Regions from separate parts of the Pseudoalteromonas sp. SCSIO 43095 genome, predicted to be linked through region 2. Evidence: predicted binding sites of a transcription regulator. Region 2 holds the regulator's gene; each other region holds the start of a gene.
What was found. The regulator MetJ, encoded in region 2, represses methionine synthesis genes. The targets are predictions, from matches to a motif close to TAGACGTCTAGACGTCTA.

Region 1: the regulator MetJ is predicted to act here: its motif matches at 1,982-1,999, upstream of LOC50_RS09610 (homoserine O-succinyltransferase).
Region 3: the regulator MetJ is predicted to act here: its motif matches at 3,850-3,867, upstream of LOC50_RS02370 (methylenetetrahydrofolate reductase).

What each region holds. Positions count from the first base shown of each region.
Region 1 is NZ_CP087995.1:2,027,307-2,033,121, reverse strand. It holds gene LOC50_RS09620 (PilZ domain-containing protein) at 1-39, opposite strand, end outside; gene ettA (energy-dependent translational throttle protein EttA) at 177-1,850, opposite strand; gene LOC50_RS09610 (homoserine O-succinyltransferase) at 2,074-3,021, shown strand; gene LOC50_RS09605 (homocysteine S-methyltransferase family protein) at 3,011-4,084, shown strand; gene metH (methionine synthase) at 4,094-5,815, shown strand, end outside.
Region 2 is NZ_CP087995.1:174,217-180,031, forward strand. It holds gene rpmE (50S ribosomal protein L31) at 1-78, shown strand, start outside; gene LOC50_RS00800 (malic enzyme-like NAD(P)-binding protein) at 603-1,844, shown strand; gene metJ (met regulon transcriptional regulator MetJ) at 1,913-2,233, opposite strand; gene metB (cystathionine gamma-synthase) at 2,432-3,679, shown strand; gene metL (bifunctional aspartate kinase/homoserine dehydrogenase II) at 3,729-5,815, shown strand, end outside.
Region 3 is NZ_CP087995.1:508,872-514,686, forward strand. It holds gene LOC50_RS02355 (DEAD/DEAH box helicase) at 48-1,295, shown strand; gene LOC50_RS02360 (hypothetical protein) at 1,580-2,017, shown strand; gene LOC50_RS02365 (hypothetical protein) at 2,145-2,552, shown strand; gene LOC50_RS02370 (methylenetetrahydrofolate reductase) at 2,850-3,806, opposite strand; gene LOC50_RS02375 (M16 family metallopeptidase) at 4,046-5,815, shown strand, end outside.

The DNA of each region.
Region 1 (5,815 bases), 1.2 Mb from region 2:
AGAGAACATAATACGAGAAAATTGCCGACGGTTTTGCATAATAATCTTATAAAGCTGTTATTTATAATAAGCATAGCTGGTAATGCCCAACACGCCAATTTGCTTAAAGATAAAAATAGCTCGCATAAAAAAGCCCCGCATTAAATGCAGGGCTTTTAACTTATTCACTGTGGCTGTTAGCCAATTTTTTTATACTTTATGCGCTTAGGCTGTGCAGCTTCTGCGCCAAGGGTCTTTTTAAGCCACTCTTCGTACTCAGTGTAGTTACCATCAAAGAAGTTAATTTGTCCTTCGTCGCGGTAATCTAAAATGTGCGTTGCAATACGGTCAAGGAACCAACGGTCATGCGATATACACATTACACAGCCTGGGAACTCTAAAATAGCGTTCTCAAGGGCGCGAAGTGTTTCAACATCAAGGTCATTGGTTGGTTCATCCAGTAGTACTACGTTACCACCGGCTTTTAAAAGCTTAGCAAGGTGTAAACGGTTACGCTCACCACCAGATAAGTCTTTAACAAATTTTTGCTGATCGTTACCTTTAAAGTTAAAACGGCTAACGTAAGCACGGCTTGGGAACTCAAAGTTACCAATTTTTAGCACGTCTTGGCCGTCAGAAATCTCTTCAAATACAGTTTTGCTTTCGTCCATGTTGCCACGGAACTGATCAACGGTTGCAAGCTCTACAGTTTCACCTACGCTAATGCTGCCGCTATCTGGTTGTTCTTCGCCACTTAGCATTTTAAATAGGGTTGATTTACCCGCGCCATTGGCACCAATAATACCCACAATAGCGCCTTTAGGCATGCTAAAGCTTAAATCATCAATTAAAACACGGTCGCCAAAGCTTTTACGTAAGTTGTTTACTTCTAATACTTGGTCACCTAAACGTGGGCCAGGTGGAATAAACAATTCGTTGGTTTCGTTACGTTTTTGGTAATCAGACTGCTGTAGCTCGCTAAACTGTGCCATACGCGCTTTTGACTTAGCTTGACGACCTTTAGGGTTTGAACGCACCCATTCAAGTTCTTGTGCAATTGATTTTTGACGTGCTTTTTCAGATTTTTGCTCTTGTTGTAAGCGGGCATCTTTTTGCTCAAGCCAAGAAGAGTAGTTACCTTCCCACGGAATACCTTCACCACGGTCAAGCTCTAAAATCCAGCCAGCCACATTATCAAGGAAGTAACGGTCATGCGTTACCGCCACAACAGTGCCTTCGTAGTCATGTAAGAAGCGCTCAAGCCAAGCAACCGACTCAGCATCTAAGTGGTTAGTTGGCTCATCGAGAATAAGCATATCTGGTTTTTCGAGTAATAAACGACAAATAGCAACACGGCGGCGCTCACCACCTGATAAGTGCTCAATTTTAGCATCCCACTCAGGTAAACGAAGTGCATCGGCAGCGCGCTCTAAAACGTTATCGATGTTGTGACCATCGTGCGCTTGAATAATCGCTTCAAGCTCACCTTGCTCTTTTGCAAGGGCGTCAAAGTCAGCGTCTTCCATTGCGTACTCGTTGTACACTTCGTCAAGGCGGTTAAGGGCATGCTTTACTTCGCCAACAGCTTCTTCAACTATTTCGCGTACTGTTTTGCTTTCATCCAGTACTGGCTCTTGCGGTAAGTAACCAATTTTAGTACCAGGTTGAGGGCGAGCTTCACCTTCAAAGTCTTGGTCAACACCGGCCATAATGCGAAGTAATGTAGATTTACCAGCACCATTTAAACCTAGTACACCAATTTTAGCACCAGGGAAAAAGTGCAACGAAATATCTTTTAAAATTGTGCGCTTAGGTGGCACAACTTTAGATACTCGATTCATCGAGAATATAAACTTATCAGGTAAAACCATGGAGGAAAGCCTTCAAATAATAATAAAAATTTCAATGCTGTATTGTAGTTGTTGAGGGGTTAAACAGTCAACGAATGGGGCTGTTTTAAAGTACATATTCAATTTGTACAAACTGGGTGAATAAATTCATTTAGACATCTATACATCTAGAGGTTGATATTTTTAGCATTCTGTTCATAATAAGAGCGTATAAATTCTCGGTTTTTATGAGTAGGAGTAAAATATGCCAATCACAGTGAAAGACGAGCTACCGGCTATTGCCCGTTTGCGTGAAGAAAACGTGTTTGTAATGCCAAAAAGCCGTGCAAAAACGCAAGAAATTCGTCCTATGCGTTTGGCTATTTTAAATTTAATGCCTAATAAAGTAGAAACCGAAGTACAGTTTATTCGTTTGCTTGCTAATTCTCCTTTGCAAGTAAATGTAGAGCTATTGCGCTTAGATACGCACCGCAGCAGTAGCAACTCAGAAGAGCACTTAGATACCTTTTACCGTTATTTCTCTGAGGTAAAAGATAATAACTACGATGCGTTAATTGTTACCGGTGCGCCTTTGGCACATTTAGAGTATGAAGAAGTGGCGTATTGGGAAGAATTCAAAGTGATTATTGATTGGGCAGAGCAACACGTTACCTCCACACTTTACTCATGCTGGGCGGCGCATGCGGCGTTGTATCATCGTTACAATTTAAAACGTGATTTAAAAAAAGATAAACTCTGTGGCGTGTTTACCCACCAGTGTTATTTTGATCACGGAGCACTTACTCGTGGCTTCGACGACACCTTTTTAGTGCCGCACTCACGTTATGGCCACATTGATATAAATAAAATTAATGCCTGCGACGATATAGTGGTATTGGCAGGCTCTGAAAAAGTAGGCGCTTACTTAATGAAAAATAAGTCGGGCAGCCAAGTGTTTATAACCGGCCACCCAGAATACGATGCCGACACATTAAAAGCAGAGTACGAACGCGATTTACAAAAAAGCCCAGACGCGCCAAAACCCGAAAACTATTTTCCAGATAACGATGCAAGTAAAAAGCCGTCTAAAACGTGGCAAAGCCACGCCTTTTTACTGTTTTCAAACTGGTTAAATTACTACGTGTACCAAACTACCCCTTATGATATTAATTTAGTTAGCCAAGATGTGAGGACTAACAACTATGCCGAATAACGTGCCAAACAAAAATAAGCAAAGCGAATTAAGCGCTGCGCTAAAACAGCGTATTTTAATTTTAGATGGTGCAATGGGAACCATGATCCAAGCGCATAAGCTTGAAGAAGAAGACTACCGCGGTGAGCGCTTTAAAGACTGGCACGTGCTAATAAAAGGCAATAACGATTTATTAAGCCTTACCAAGCCCGAGTTAATTGCTGATATACACCGCAGCTTTTTAGCCGCCGGTGCGGATATTATTGAAACCAACACGTTTAACTCGACCACCATTTCGATGGAAGATTACGACATGGCAAGCATAAGCCGTGAGGTAAACCTAGAGTCGGCTAAATTAGCACGCGCAATATGTGACGAGTTCACTGCTAAAAACCCAGAAAAGCCACGCTATGTAGCCGGTGTGTTAGGGCCAACCTCTAAAACCTGTTCTATCTCGCCAGATGTAAACGACCCAGGCTATCGTAATATTACCTTTGATAAGCTGGTTACTGCGTATGTTGAGTCTACTCTTGCATTAATGGAAGGCGGCGCTGATTTAATACTTATTGAAACCATTTTCGACACCCTCAATGCAAAAGCAGCCTCATTCGCAGTAGAAGAAGCGTTTGAGCAAGCAGGGCGCACATTACCTGTAATGATCTCGGGCACCATTACCGATGCCTCAGGGCGAACGCTTTCGGGGCAAACAACTGAGGCATTTTATAACTCTATTCGCCATATAAAACCTATTTCGATTGGCCTTAACTGCGCCCTTGGCCCCGATTTACTTCGCCAATACGTAGAAGAGCTTTCGCGCGTATGCGAAACATTTACCTCAGTACACCCTAATGCGGGTTTACCCAATGAGTTTGGTGAGTATGACCTAGAAGCAGAGGACATGGCGAAAGAGATTATAGATTGGGGTAAATCGGGCTTTATAAATATTGTTGGTGGTTGCTGTGGCACTACGCCTGCGCATATTCGCGCGTTTGCCAAAGGGCTTGAAGGGGTTAAACCTCGCCCATTACCAGAGCTTGATGTACGCATGCGTTTGTCAGGCCTTGAAGCCTGTAACTTAAATTAGGAGCCGCCAATGACCCAACAAATTGCAGTATTTACCAATGTTGGTGAGCGTACCAACGTAACCGGCTCTGCCATGTTTAAACGCTTAATCATGGAAGAAGACTACGAGACTGCCCTTAATGTTGCTCGCGAACAAGTAGAAAATGGCGCCCAAGTTATTGATATAAACATGGACGAAGCCATGTTGGACTCAAAGGCGGCCATGGTTAAGTTTTTAAACTTAATTGCCTCAGAGCCCGATATATCTAAAGTGCCTATAATGGTCGACTCCTCTAAATGGGATGTAATAGAGGCAGGACTTAAATGTATTCAAGGCAAGGGCATTGTTAACTCCATTTCACTTAAAGAGGGCGAAGAGCCATTTAAGCGCCAAGCTAAAATTATTAAACGCTTTGGTGCCGCCGCTGTTGTAATGGCATTTGATACCGACGGCCAAGCCGATACTGCCGATCGTAAGTTTGAAATTTGTGAGCGCAGCTACCGTATTTTGGTCGACGAAATTGGCTTTCCGCCAGAAGATATTATATTCGACCCTAATATATTTGCCGTAGCCACCGGTATAGAAGAGCACGACAACTACGCTGTGGAATTTATTGAAGGCACCCGCCGTATTAAGCAAAACTTACCGCACTGTAAAGTGTCGGGCGGGGTGTCAAATGTATCGTTTTCGTTTAGAGGCAATAACCCCGTACGCGAAGCGATTCACTCGGTATTTTTATACCACGCGATAAAAGCGGGGATGGATATGGGGATTGTAAACGCAGGGCAACTTGCGGTTTACGACGACATCCCCGAAGAACTTCGTAAAGCCGTAGAAGATGTAATTCTTAACACCGATTCAGGTGCAGGTGAGCGCCTTGTAGAACTTGCGCCTAAATATTCAGGCATGGCACAAGCCGAACGCGTAGAAGATTTAGAATGGCGCACATGGCCTGTTGAAAAACGTCTAGAACACGCGCTTGTTAAAGGCATAACCACCTTTATAGATGAAGACACCGAAGAGTGCCGTGCTGGCGCCGATAAACCTATTCACGTGATTGAAGGGCCATTGATGGATGGCATGAACGTGGTAGGGGATTTATTTGGTGCCGGTAAAATGTTTTTACCCCAAGTTGTTAAATCAGCCCGTGTAATGAAGCGCGCAGTGGCCTACCTAGACCCATTTATTGAAGCCGAAAAAGAAGAAGGCGCCACTAATGGTAAAGTGGTTATGGCCACCGTAAAAGGTGACGTGCACGACATAGGTAAAAATATTGTAGGCGTGGTACTGCAATGTAATAACTACGAAGTAATCGACCTTGGCGTAATGGTACCTGCCGAAAAAATACTGCAAACAGCTATCGACGAAAAAGCCGATATTATAGGCCTTTCTGGCTTAATTACCCCATCGCTTGACGAAATGGTACACGTAGCCAAAGAAATGACCCGCCGAGGTTTTGAATTACCCCTTATGATTGGCGGCGCAACCACCTCAAAAGCGCATACCGCAGTAAAAATAGAGCCGCAGTACGACAAAGGCGTGGTGTATGTAAATAACGCCAGCCGCGCTGTGGGTGTGGTATCGAGCTTGTTATCTAAAGAGCTAAAACCAGCCTTTTTAGAAAAAACCAAAGCCGAATACGACAAAGTACGCGAACAACAAGCGCGCAAAAAGCCGCGCTCAAAACCGGTTACCATACAGCGCGCTCGCGATAATGCTGCAAAGCTTGATTGGGATAACTACACGCCACCT
Region 2 (5,815 bases):
AAGCAAAAGATTTTAGACACTGGCGGCCGTGTTGATCGCTTCAACAAGCGCTTCGGTGCACTTAGCAGCAAAAAATAATTTTTTGTTTCTATGTAAAAAAAGCACCTTAGGGTGCTTTTTTTGTGGCCAAAATTTACTTTCCTATCTGCTTTCTTAGCAATTTTGTATTTATTTTTTTTGCATAACTATTTCCTGTTCTTATTCTGAGTATGCATAAACATTTGCAGACAAAACAGCCAATATTCTCTATATTTTTATTTGTTAAACTTTAAAGATGGTACTCAAATGCAGGTAACGTGAGGTTATTTGTGTTTAAAGTTAAATAAAATTCGGTATTTCACTATTTTAATTTAAGACTAAAAAATACGCTTTATAAAAATAGAACAAGGGCAAAAAGTACCTGTGTTTTTCATTTTTATGACGAATTTATATTTTAAAAATGTCAGGATAATCTAGGGAAGTTGCTGATAAATCACTTAAAATTAACAGTTCTAGCATATAACAGGATAGACCTGATATTGCTTGGAATTTAAAAATAATAAAGGTATCGTAGATTAAAACTACCTCTCACTTTAACTTAAATTGCAGGATATAATCGCGTTATGTCAGATTTTCGTGAACAAGCACTACATTACCATGCCCATCCCGTTCCAGGTAAAATCAGTATTGAGCTGACCAAGCCCGCTGAGACGGTTAAAGACCTCGCGCTCGCATACAGCCCTGGTGTCGCAGAACCTGTTCGTGAAATTGCCGCTGATCCAGCAAATGCCTACAAATATACTGGTAAAGGAAATATGGTTGCGGTTATTACTAACGGCACCGCAATTTTAGGCTTAGGTAATTTAGGTCCACTCGCTTCAAAACCCGTTATGGAAGGTAAAGCGCTACTATTTAAGCGTTTTGCAGGGTTAGACTCTATAGATATTGAAGTTAAGCATCGTACTACCGAAGACTTTATTAACACGGTGGCTAATATTGCCGACACCTTTGGTGGAATTAATTTAGAAGATATTAAAGCGCCAGAGTGTTTTGAAATAGAAAAAGCGCTTATAGAGCGTTGTAGCATTCCTGTTTTTCATGATGATCAGCATGGTACGGCTATTGTAACGGCTGCGGGTATGCTAAACGCGCTGGAAGTACAGGGCAAAGCAATTGAAGATGCAATTATTGTATGTTTAGGTGCCGGCGCTGCAGCTGTTGCCTGTATGGAGCTTTTAATTAAGTGTGGCGCGTTGCGTGAACATATTTATATGTTAGATCGCAAAGGAGTTATTCATACGCGTCGTGATGACTTGAATGAATATAAGCAATTATTTGCAAACAATACCGATAAACGTACTTTACAAGATGTAATTGAAGATGCCGATGTGTTTGTGGGTGTATCGGGCCCTAATTTATTAGCCCCTGAAGATTTAAAATTAATGGCTGATAGACCCGTGGTATTTGCTTGTTCAAACCCCGATCCTGAAATCGATCCGCAATTAGCACACGCTGCACGTAACGATTTAATTATGGCTACAGGTCGCTCTGATTATCCGAATCAAGTTAATAACGTATTGTGTTTTCCGTTTATTTTCCGTGGTGCGTTAGATGTACGTGCCAGTGAAATAAACGACGAGATGAAAATTGCTGCTGTGGAAGCAATTCGCAGTATTGCTAAAGAGCCCGTGCCGACTGAAGTGCTTACTGCCGCAGGCATCGACAAATTAGAGTTTGGTGCTAAATATATTATACCAAAACCAATGGATCCACGTTTGTTACCACGTATAGCTAAAGCGGTTGCGCAGGCGGCGGTAGACTCTGGTGTTGCACAAATTGATATGCCAGAAAACTACATGGCGTAATTGTTACGTGTAAATTAGCGCAAAAAAAACCTCAGCATTTGCTGAGGTTTTTTTGTATAAAGACCCTTCTAGTCTTCATTTAAAATAGGCACTTCTAGTCCCATTTCTTGCATTATTTTCTTCACTTCTTCAGGTACTTTTTCTGCGTTATCTTTACGCAAATCATCATCATTAGGCAGCGGTTGCCCGGTAAACGCATGCAAAAACGCTTCGCATAAAAGCTCGCTATTTGTTGCATGACGTAAGTTGTTTATTTGACGACGAGTACGTTCATCAGTTAATACTTTTAATACATTTAGCGGGATCGAAACGGTGATCTTCTTTACTTGTTCGGATTTTTTCCCGTGTTCTGCGTATGGGTGAATATATTCACCATTCCATTTAGCCATAAGATGTATCGTTGCCTCAGATTATAAATTGCTCACACAGCATCAAAGCGTGTAAATATGCGTGAAATTCTATCGGTTTAAAAAAGATAGTCAAATACTAGTTATTTAGCTATCTAGACATTTAAATGTTTTGACATCTTAAATTGCATGCGCTACCTTTTAGACGTCTAAACATCCAAACCAGTAAAGGTAGCGAAAATGAGTGAAAAAAATAAGGCAACAATTGCTGTTCGTAGTGGAATAGAAGCCGACAAACAGCATGGTGCGGTTGTTCCACCGCTTTATTTATCAACAACTTACTCATTTGCTGACTTTGATACAAAGCGCCAATATGATTATGGCCGCAGTGGTAACCCTAATCGTGACATTTTGGCTGAGGCGCTCACGGAGCTTGAAGGTGGCGCTAAAGGCATTATTACCGCAACAGGCATGGCAGCCGTTCACCTAACAACACAATTACTTAATAGTGACGATACGTTAGTGATCCCTCATGACTGTTATGGGGGCAGCTATCGCTTATTTACTTCGCTAGAAAAGCGCGGCTTATTAAAACTAGAAGTGGTCGATTTTACCAAAAGCGACAGTTTGACACGCATCTTTGCTATTAAACCTAAGCTGATTTGGATTGAAACACCTAGCAATCCTATTTTACGCTTAACAGATATTAAAGCAGTAACTGATACAGCTAAACAGTGTGGTGCACTGGTTGCCGCCGACAACACGTTTTTATCGCCAGCATTACAAAACCCGATTAAGTTTGGCGCTGATATTGTGGTGCACTCAACCACAAAATATATCAATGGCCATTCAGACGTTGTTGGTGGCGCGGTTATCGCAGCGACTGCTGAGTTAGGTGAAGAGTTAGCGTGGTGGGCAAATAACATTGGCATCACCGGCGCGCCATTTGATAGCTATTTAACTCTCAGAGGCTTACGTACTTTAAACGTGCGTTTAAGGCAACACCAAGAAAATGCACTCGCCATTGCACAGTATTTAGAACGCTCCCAGTTTGTTGCCCAAGTTTACTACCCAGGTCTTGAATCACACCCTCAACATGCGCTAGCTAAGGCGCAGCAGCTTGGCTTTGGTGCTATGGTTAGTTTTGATATAAAAGGCGATATAAACGATGCTGCAGCGTTTTTAACGCGCTTAAATGAATTTAGCTTAGCGGAATCATTAGGTGGAGTAGAAAGTTTGATTTGTCACCCTGCGACTATGACCCACGCCGGCATGGACGCAACCGCGCGTGCAGAAGCCGGAGTAGGCGACACGCTTATTCGTATCTCGGTGGGTATTGAAGATGTAAATGATTTACTCGCTGACTTAGACAGGGTATTTAATTTGGTGCGCCCAGGGCACGCCGATCCCGGCCTATCGGCAAAAAGTGGTGCTAGTGAATCATTTGGTTCAGCAAAGTTAAACGCGGCGCATCCGGCGTTATGGTAGTGCATACCATTCTTCAAAATACAAAACATAAATGCGAGTCGGTATTAATATGGTAAATCAGGTTCATAAATTTGGTGGTTCGAGTTTAAGCTCAGCGGATCGCTTTAAAAGTGTCGCAAATATTATTTTAACTCACGCTCACGCTGGGGATTGTGTGGTGGTATCGGCTGCCGGTAAAACCACCGATACCTTAGTTAAACTGTGGCAAAGCTATCAACAGCAAGACACTCAAGCTATTGCTGATATTGTATTGCTATTGAGCAACCATCAAATAGCTCTAATTGAGCAATTATTAATAGCTAACGCTAAGCACCATGCGCTTGATTTACTTGAAACTGAGCTCAGTATTATTACCAAGCAGGCTAAGCAAGGGACATTAGCTGAAGCTGCGTTATTAGCACATGGTGAATTGTGGTCTGCAAGGTTACTAAGCGCTTACTTAGAACAGCTTAACGTTAGCGCTTGTGCCCATGACGCTAGGCAGTTATTTACGTTAGATGCCGGACAGCTGCAGCATGCTAATAATCAGCAGCAGTGCTTAAAAGCCATACAGACGAGTAAAATTAATGTAGTTACGGGGTTTATTGCGGCTGATTTACATGGTGAAACAGTGACCTTAGGGCGAAATGGCAGTGATTACAGTGCCACTTTATTAGCGCGGTATTGCAATGCTAAAAAAGTCTCTATTTGGACTGACACTCAAGGTGTTTTTAGTACTGATCCGCGTAAGGTTGCTAATGCGGTTAAGTATGCGCGAGTGTGCCGTGATCAAGCTAATTTATTAGCGAGGTTAGGTAATCCAGTATTACACGCTAAAACATTATCGCCATTAAAAGATACCGATATAGAATTAGTTGTTCGCAGTAGTTACGATCCTCAAGGCAGTCATACCGAAATAGTTAAACTAGGAATGAGTAAACAAAAACGCTTTTTAACCACAGTAAATAATGTGGATTTACTCATTGTTGATGATCTGAGTGAAGGCGAAGTAGCACATGTTAGCCAACTTATTCAGCATAGTTTGCATCACTTTGAACACGAAGGCGAAATCTACTTACTAGTCCCTGCGTCAGCGACACATCAGGTGGCTAATTATTTTGCTGGCCGCGCCAATATTAGTGAGTCAAACTTAAATGGGGTGGCGATTATTGCACCTGATCAAGAGGTAGCGCCGCTTGGTAAGCAAAGTGAAGCCTTATTACAAACACAATCTATCCAGCCTCGGTTTACCCATTACGGTGAGGGATATACGTTACTATTAACCGATCAAGTACTTGAAAGTGATGTGCTGAGCCTGTTGCATGACAAGCTCATTAATAAAGCACAAGAAATAGCTATAATTATTGCAGGACTTGGTAATGTAGGTGCTGAGTTTATGCGCCAATTACCTGCTCAACTAGCACGCTTATCAACTGATTTTAACGTCAAGTTAGTAGCGCTTTTACGCTCAGAGCAGATGCTGGTGAATGCTAATGGGTTAGACTGTGAAAGCTGGCAACTTCAATGGGAAAACCATGCAAGCTCCTATAAACAAGCCGATTTATTGTCATACATAGATACTCTTGAGTATGAACATAAAATAGTGATCGACATGACCGCAAGTGAATATTTTAGTCAGCTTTATAGTAAGTTAGTTGAATTAAACTGCCATCTAATTAGTGCTAATAAATACGCGGGAACCGCATCGCTTTCGTGGTATCAAACACTACGTGAAAGCCTTGCTCAACGTGGCTTACATTGGCGTTATAATGCAAGTGTAGGGGCCGGACTACCGATTAATTTTGCCTTGGCTGATTTACAAAATAGTGGCGATAAAATAACGCGAATAGAAGGCGTGTTTTCAGGCACGCTGTCATGGTTATGCAGTATGTATGATGGCAATAAAGCGTTTTCAGATTTAGTTCTAGAAGCGCAAGCTTTGGGGTTCACAGAGCCTGATCCTCGAGAAGACTTATCTGGACGAGATATGCAACGTAAGTTGCTTATTTTAGCGCGTGAATTAGGTATTGAATTGGAACTTGATGACATTTCTTTATCCGCATTGATGCCCGATGAATTAAGTGCTGGCAGCTGGAATGACTTTATTGATAACAAGGCTCGTTTAGATGCGTTTATTGAGCAGCATGCGCAAGCGGC
Region 3 (5,815 bases), 330 kb from region 2:
TTAAGCTCAGGTATAATAGCGTTCTTTGTTATTTTAAAGCCAAGCTTATGTCTGCCACATCGTTCTCATCACTAGCCCTAGACCCGTTACTATTAACGGCAATAGAGCAAAATAATTACACTACGCCTACCGCCATTCAGCACAAAACGATACCGCCAATTTTAGCGGGCAAAGACGTTATGGGCAGCGCTCAAACTGGTACTGGTAAAACAGCCGCTTTTGTTTTGCCGCTATTACATAAGCTTTTAAATACCGCTAAAAAAGACGAACCAGGCATTGCCCGTGTGGTTATTTTAACGCCCACTAGGGAGCTTGCTCAGCAAGTATTTGCAAGCTTTGAAAAATACGCACAAGGTACAGATATAAAAGGTGCACTTGCCTATGGTGGCGCAAGCATTGGCCCACAAATCAAAGCACTTAAAACAGCGCAAGTAATAGTGGCAACGCCAGGGCGCTTACTTGATCATATAGTGAAGGGCAGTGTGCTGCTTTCAAGTGTTGATTCGTTAGTATTTGATGAAGCCGACCGTATGCTTGATATGGGTTTTATTGACGAAATTAAACGAATACTGCGTCACATCCCAGGCGATCGTCAAACCTTACTGTTTTCCGCCACCTTTGATGACAGTGTATTTGAGCTGAGTAAAAAATTGCTCAAAGACCCTGAGCTTATTGAAGTCGATAAGCGCAACTCTGCTGCTGTAGAGGTTGAACAAGTTATTTACGCAGTAGATGAAGACAGAAAGCGCGAACTGGTATCGCACATGATTGGCATGAAAAACTGGCGCCAAGTACTTATATTCACCCGCACAAAACAAATGGCCGATAAGCTTGCCAAAGAAATGTGTAAAGATGGTTTAAAAACCGAATCTATTCATGGTGATAAATCACAAGGTGCTCGCGACCGCGCATTACAAAACTTCAAAGAAGGCAGTACGCGTGTTTTAGTGGCCACCGATGTAGCGGCGCGCGGTTTAGACATACCGGCACTTAAATACGTAATTAACTTTGAATTGCCATACATAGCTGAAGATTATGTGCATCGTATTGGCCGTACAGGACGAGCTGGCGAGCAAGGCCTTGCAATGTCATTAGTGAGCTTAGATGAGCAATGGCTACTTGAAGAAATTGAAGTATTGCTTGATACCCGCTTAACACCACAATGGCTTGAAGGCTATGAGCCCGACTTAAATAAGCCACCTAAAGATAACCGCAAAAACACCAACAAAGCGCGTAAAGATCGCGATAAAAAACGTATTACAGGCCAAAGAGCCCCGAGTAGAAGACGTAAATAAAAGCTTAGGACTTCACCTAACCTAATAGGTAACTAAGAGCAATAATCGGACACTGAAAAAGTTAAATTTATTCCTGAGTTTTGAATAGAAATCTAATTTTGTCCAATAACATTATTAAACGCCGTTTTGGGGCAAAATAACATACTTAATTCCTGGCCCTTTTAATTATTTGTTTACAAAGGTAATTATTGGTGAAATTATTATGGTATGTAATATACGCCGTTTTGGTGTGTTATAAACCACCAAAATGGTGTTCAATAAGCTGTTAGCATTACGGAGTATTCATGGAAGTTTTTAGCTATATAGAAAGCCTATCACCATTCATTCAAGGGATTTTAGGTGCTGCTTTTCTTACCTTTACTCTATATGTCGGCCAAAAAACAATCACTGTTTTGTCAGGAAAAATTGGCAAAGACAAGGTAGTGGCTAACACGTTTGCACTGATGGCAACCACAACTGAATATGAGAGCCTACGAACTGAAAGTTACTTTATTTGCCTTTATGGTGCATCGCATTACTTTTTAAAATCACTCATATTTATAGTACTATCTTTGTTAATTTCGCCAATTAACCATATAACTTCAATCATTGGTTATATAACAGCCGTTTACTTCCTATTTCGTGCATTATCATATGTTCCACATTTCACCTCGTTAGGAAAAGATGAAGCAGAGAGAAAGGAAAAGCTTGATATCTTGTTAAAAAAACATGATGAGAAATGAGTTATTACAAGCTAAGTAATGCTAACAAGTTATTGAAGAAAGACTCGTCACGGCTTGCTCGAGTTCCTTCGTAACCAAAGTTTAGCAAGCCTAAACTCGCTTCTTAATGAAGCGTTAGGCAGTTTTGATGACAACAGCAGAAAAATTTGTCGACGCGATATATTCGAACTTTGAAGGGCGAGCACCTTTCGCGGCTGGGTATGGTCGTGGCTTTGCTAGCAAGGTGTATCCCGTTGTTTATGAAAATGATAACGGAGTGCCACTTGGTTTAATTGCTGTAGCTGCTACAAATGAAGCTGACACTTCAGAAGTACAGTTATTTCATGTCAGCGCTTTTAAGCCTGGTAATGGGCACGGCAAAGAAATGATGATCTATATCTGCAATCTTGCCGACACTTACAAGGTTAAAATTTATCTTCAAGCTGAAGTGCAGTTTAGTGATAGACAGACTTTAATTGGCCAAGAACTAGTCAATTGGTATCGACTGTTTGGTTTTGTTGGCGACTGCACGATGCACAGGGAGCCAAATACCTAACAATCGCCATTAAAAACGCGCCTTTGGGCGCTCGACTCGCAACAAGTTGCTCGCGTTTGTGGCGGGCGGGCCAGCCTCCGCTATTGGCACTTTGCCAAAATGAAGCTTTGATAAAGTCCTACAGTTTAAACCTCACAGTTCAAGTTAGTACTTATTAAAATAAACGAAGCTAACTACTTGAACTGGCTTATTCTATGTCGCTTATTATTGTTGCCCGAACCCCGAACCCCGAACCCCGAACCCCGAACCCCGAACCCCGAACCCCGAACCCCGAACCCCGAACCCCGAACCCCGCAATTAAGCTATTAGTTTTTCCGCAAGGTTGAGTTCCATAATCGCTTTTAATAAACGGTATAAATTAATGGACGCGTCAATTTCTTCTTTACGGTTGGTTAAGCTTTCAATATTTAAACCCAGCGGCACACCTAAGTGGGCACAGCTTTTTAAAATCGAGTCGAGGTTTTCGCGACAAATACGCACTGATTCGCTTAGCGTATTTTCCGAATCAAGCATGCGCCATTTAGTTGCCTCTGGCACTGAGATACCTAGCCACTGCATAAACTCTAAGGTTTTTTCTCCACCACAAGGCGTAAAGGTCAATATAATCCGATTAGGTGTTAGGCCTTGTGCTTTGCATGTGCGCGCATAACTAGTTATTAAATCTATGGTTGCTTGTGCATTGTAAACGGCTTGAGAGATAAAAAACTGGCATCCTTGAGCTGTTTTTTCTATTAAACGTTGGTGCTCGTTGCGCTTATTGGCATGGCGCTCAGCAATGGTTACACCACCTAAAAAGAAGTCTTCAGACTGCTCTGCCAGTGTTTTGTAGGCATTCGGTAAGCTCAGCTTTATATCACCTGCTGATGATGGGCTGCCCACTAACACCACGTTTTTTAAATCGTAGTCATTTTTAGTTTCATCTAACCACGCTTTAAACTCACTCACACCGCGCTGAGCTACACTTTTATAAGTAATTACATCAAGATCAGATAAGCCTCGTAAGAGTTGACTGTACTCGCGCGGATCAACTGTTTGCTTAAATGCAAATGGACGCGCTTGCTCTGTACGGCTGCTTTCATCTTGAATGTCATAAATAATCACACCGTCATATTCAATTTCGTGTAAACGGCCTAATAACTTTTCGGCAATGACTTTTAATTGCGCTTTATCGGTCCCAATTTTTGGCGGTGTTGTGCCAATTAGGTAAACACCTTGGTTGGTGTCCTGTATTTTTTCTTGAAGTGATAAAGCCATAATCCCCATTCCAGCTTAATTTGTGATGATGGATTTAATATAGCAGCCATTTAGACGTCTAGATAGATTTATTTATTGAAGGTTTCTCAACTAACGTGAATTATTTTCATCGTTAAATTAAATAACTGACACAGTTGTTTACATAATTAATAGGCTTAGGGCTCTTATATTTAATTACTTTACGGCATACTTAGTTTGGTAAATGTTTTAAAAATTGCTCAATTTAAAAAGGGATAACAATGAAATTTAAATTATTGGCAACTAGCCTAGCGGTATCGCTGGCCTTAACAGGTTGTGCTATGCAGCAAAACCAAAACACGCAAACAGCAGCTCAACAAGAACAAGTTAATAAAGCAGATGAGCGTGTTTTTTCACAAGATTACCTAATAGAAGAGCTAGATAACGGCTTGCGCGTTATGGTAGTTAAAACCGATTACCCAGATGTAGTATCGCTACAAATACCTGTATCTGTTGGCTCGCGTAATGAAGTGGAAGCGGGTAAAACTGGTTTTGCTCACTTTTTTGAACACATGATGTTTAAAGGCTCTGAAAAGTTTCCGCAAGATGTGTATTCAGATATTTTAAAAAATTCTGGAGTTGATAACCGCGCCTACACAACTAACGATTACACTAACTACCACTTAAATTTTTCAAAACAGCACCTTGATAAAGTACTTGAGATTGAAGCGGATATTTTTCAAAACTTAAGCTACACCGAAGAACAATTTAGAACCGAAGCGCTAACGGTTAAAGGCGAGTACTTAAAAAATAATGCCAGTCCAATTCGTAAATTATTAAGTGCGGTACGCCAAGAAGCGTTCGATAAACATACCTATAAACACACTACTATGGGCTTTTTTGAGGATATTGAAGCCATGCCAGATCAAATGGCCTACGGTAAAGAGTTTTTTGATAAGTTTTATAAGCCTGAATATGTATCGCTTGTGATTGTTGGTGATGTTGAGCCAAAAGAGACCATGGCGATGGTTAAAAAACACTGGGGTAACTGGCAAAAAGGCGACTATGTTGTTGATATTCCAAAAGAGCCAACTCAGCAAGCGCCAAAATATGTGCATGAGCAAAACGAAGGGTTACCAGGTCATTGGTTACTTGTGTCGTATAAAGGGGCTGCATGGGAGCCTCAGAAAAAAGACAGAGCCGCATTAGACTTACTGTCGCAGCTTTATTTTTCGAGCAATTCAGATATTTATCAAGAGCTGGTAGTAGAAAAACAAATCGCGAGTCAAATGTTTACCTATAACCCTGAAACTAAAGATCCAGGGTTACTGCATGTATTTGTAAAAGTTGAAAATGCCGATGATTTAGCCACAGTGCGTGATGCCATTAACCGTACGTATGCCAAAGCGCGTACCGAGTTGGTTGATAGCCAAAAACTCAGCGATTTAAAGTCTAATCTTAAATACAGCTTTATAAATGGTTTAGATTCGTCGCAAGCAATTGCCTCTACCCTTGCCAGCTATATGCATTTTGAGCGCGATCCTGAGGTAATTAACCAACTGTATAAATCGGCAGACAATATCACTAGCGAAGATATTAGAGCCGTTGCCAATAAGTACTTTGTTGATAATGCTCGCACCACAATTACTATGTCGGCACTTGATAAAGCCCCTGGTTTTGAACAAGAAAGCGATTTAGATGCCTTGGTAGCAAAATATCAGCAAGCACCGAGTAAGCCTATCTTTAACGTGCTTGATAAAACTAATAGCTCGCCGTTAATCGATATTAACTTATTATTTAATACCGGTGCCGCTGCCGATCCGCAGGGTAAAAAAGGCGTGGCGGCACTCACTGCCGCAATGCTGGCGCAAGGTGGCTCAACCTCAATGAGTTACAAAGATATTAAAAAGGCAATGTACCCGCTGGCGGGTAGTTTTGGTTATCAAATAGATAAAGAAATGCTGTCGTTCCAAGGGCGTATTCATAAAGATAATGCAGCTCAGTGGTATGCCTTAGTGAGTGAACAACTGCTAAACCCAGGCTTTAGAGAA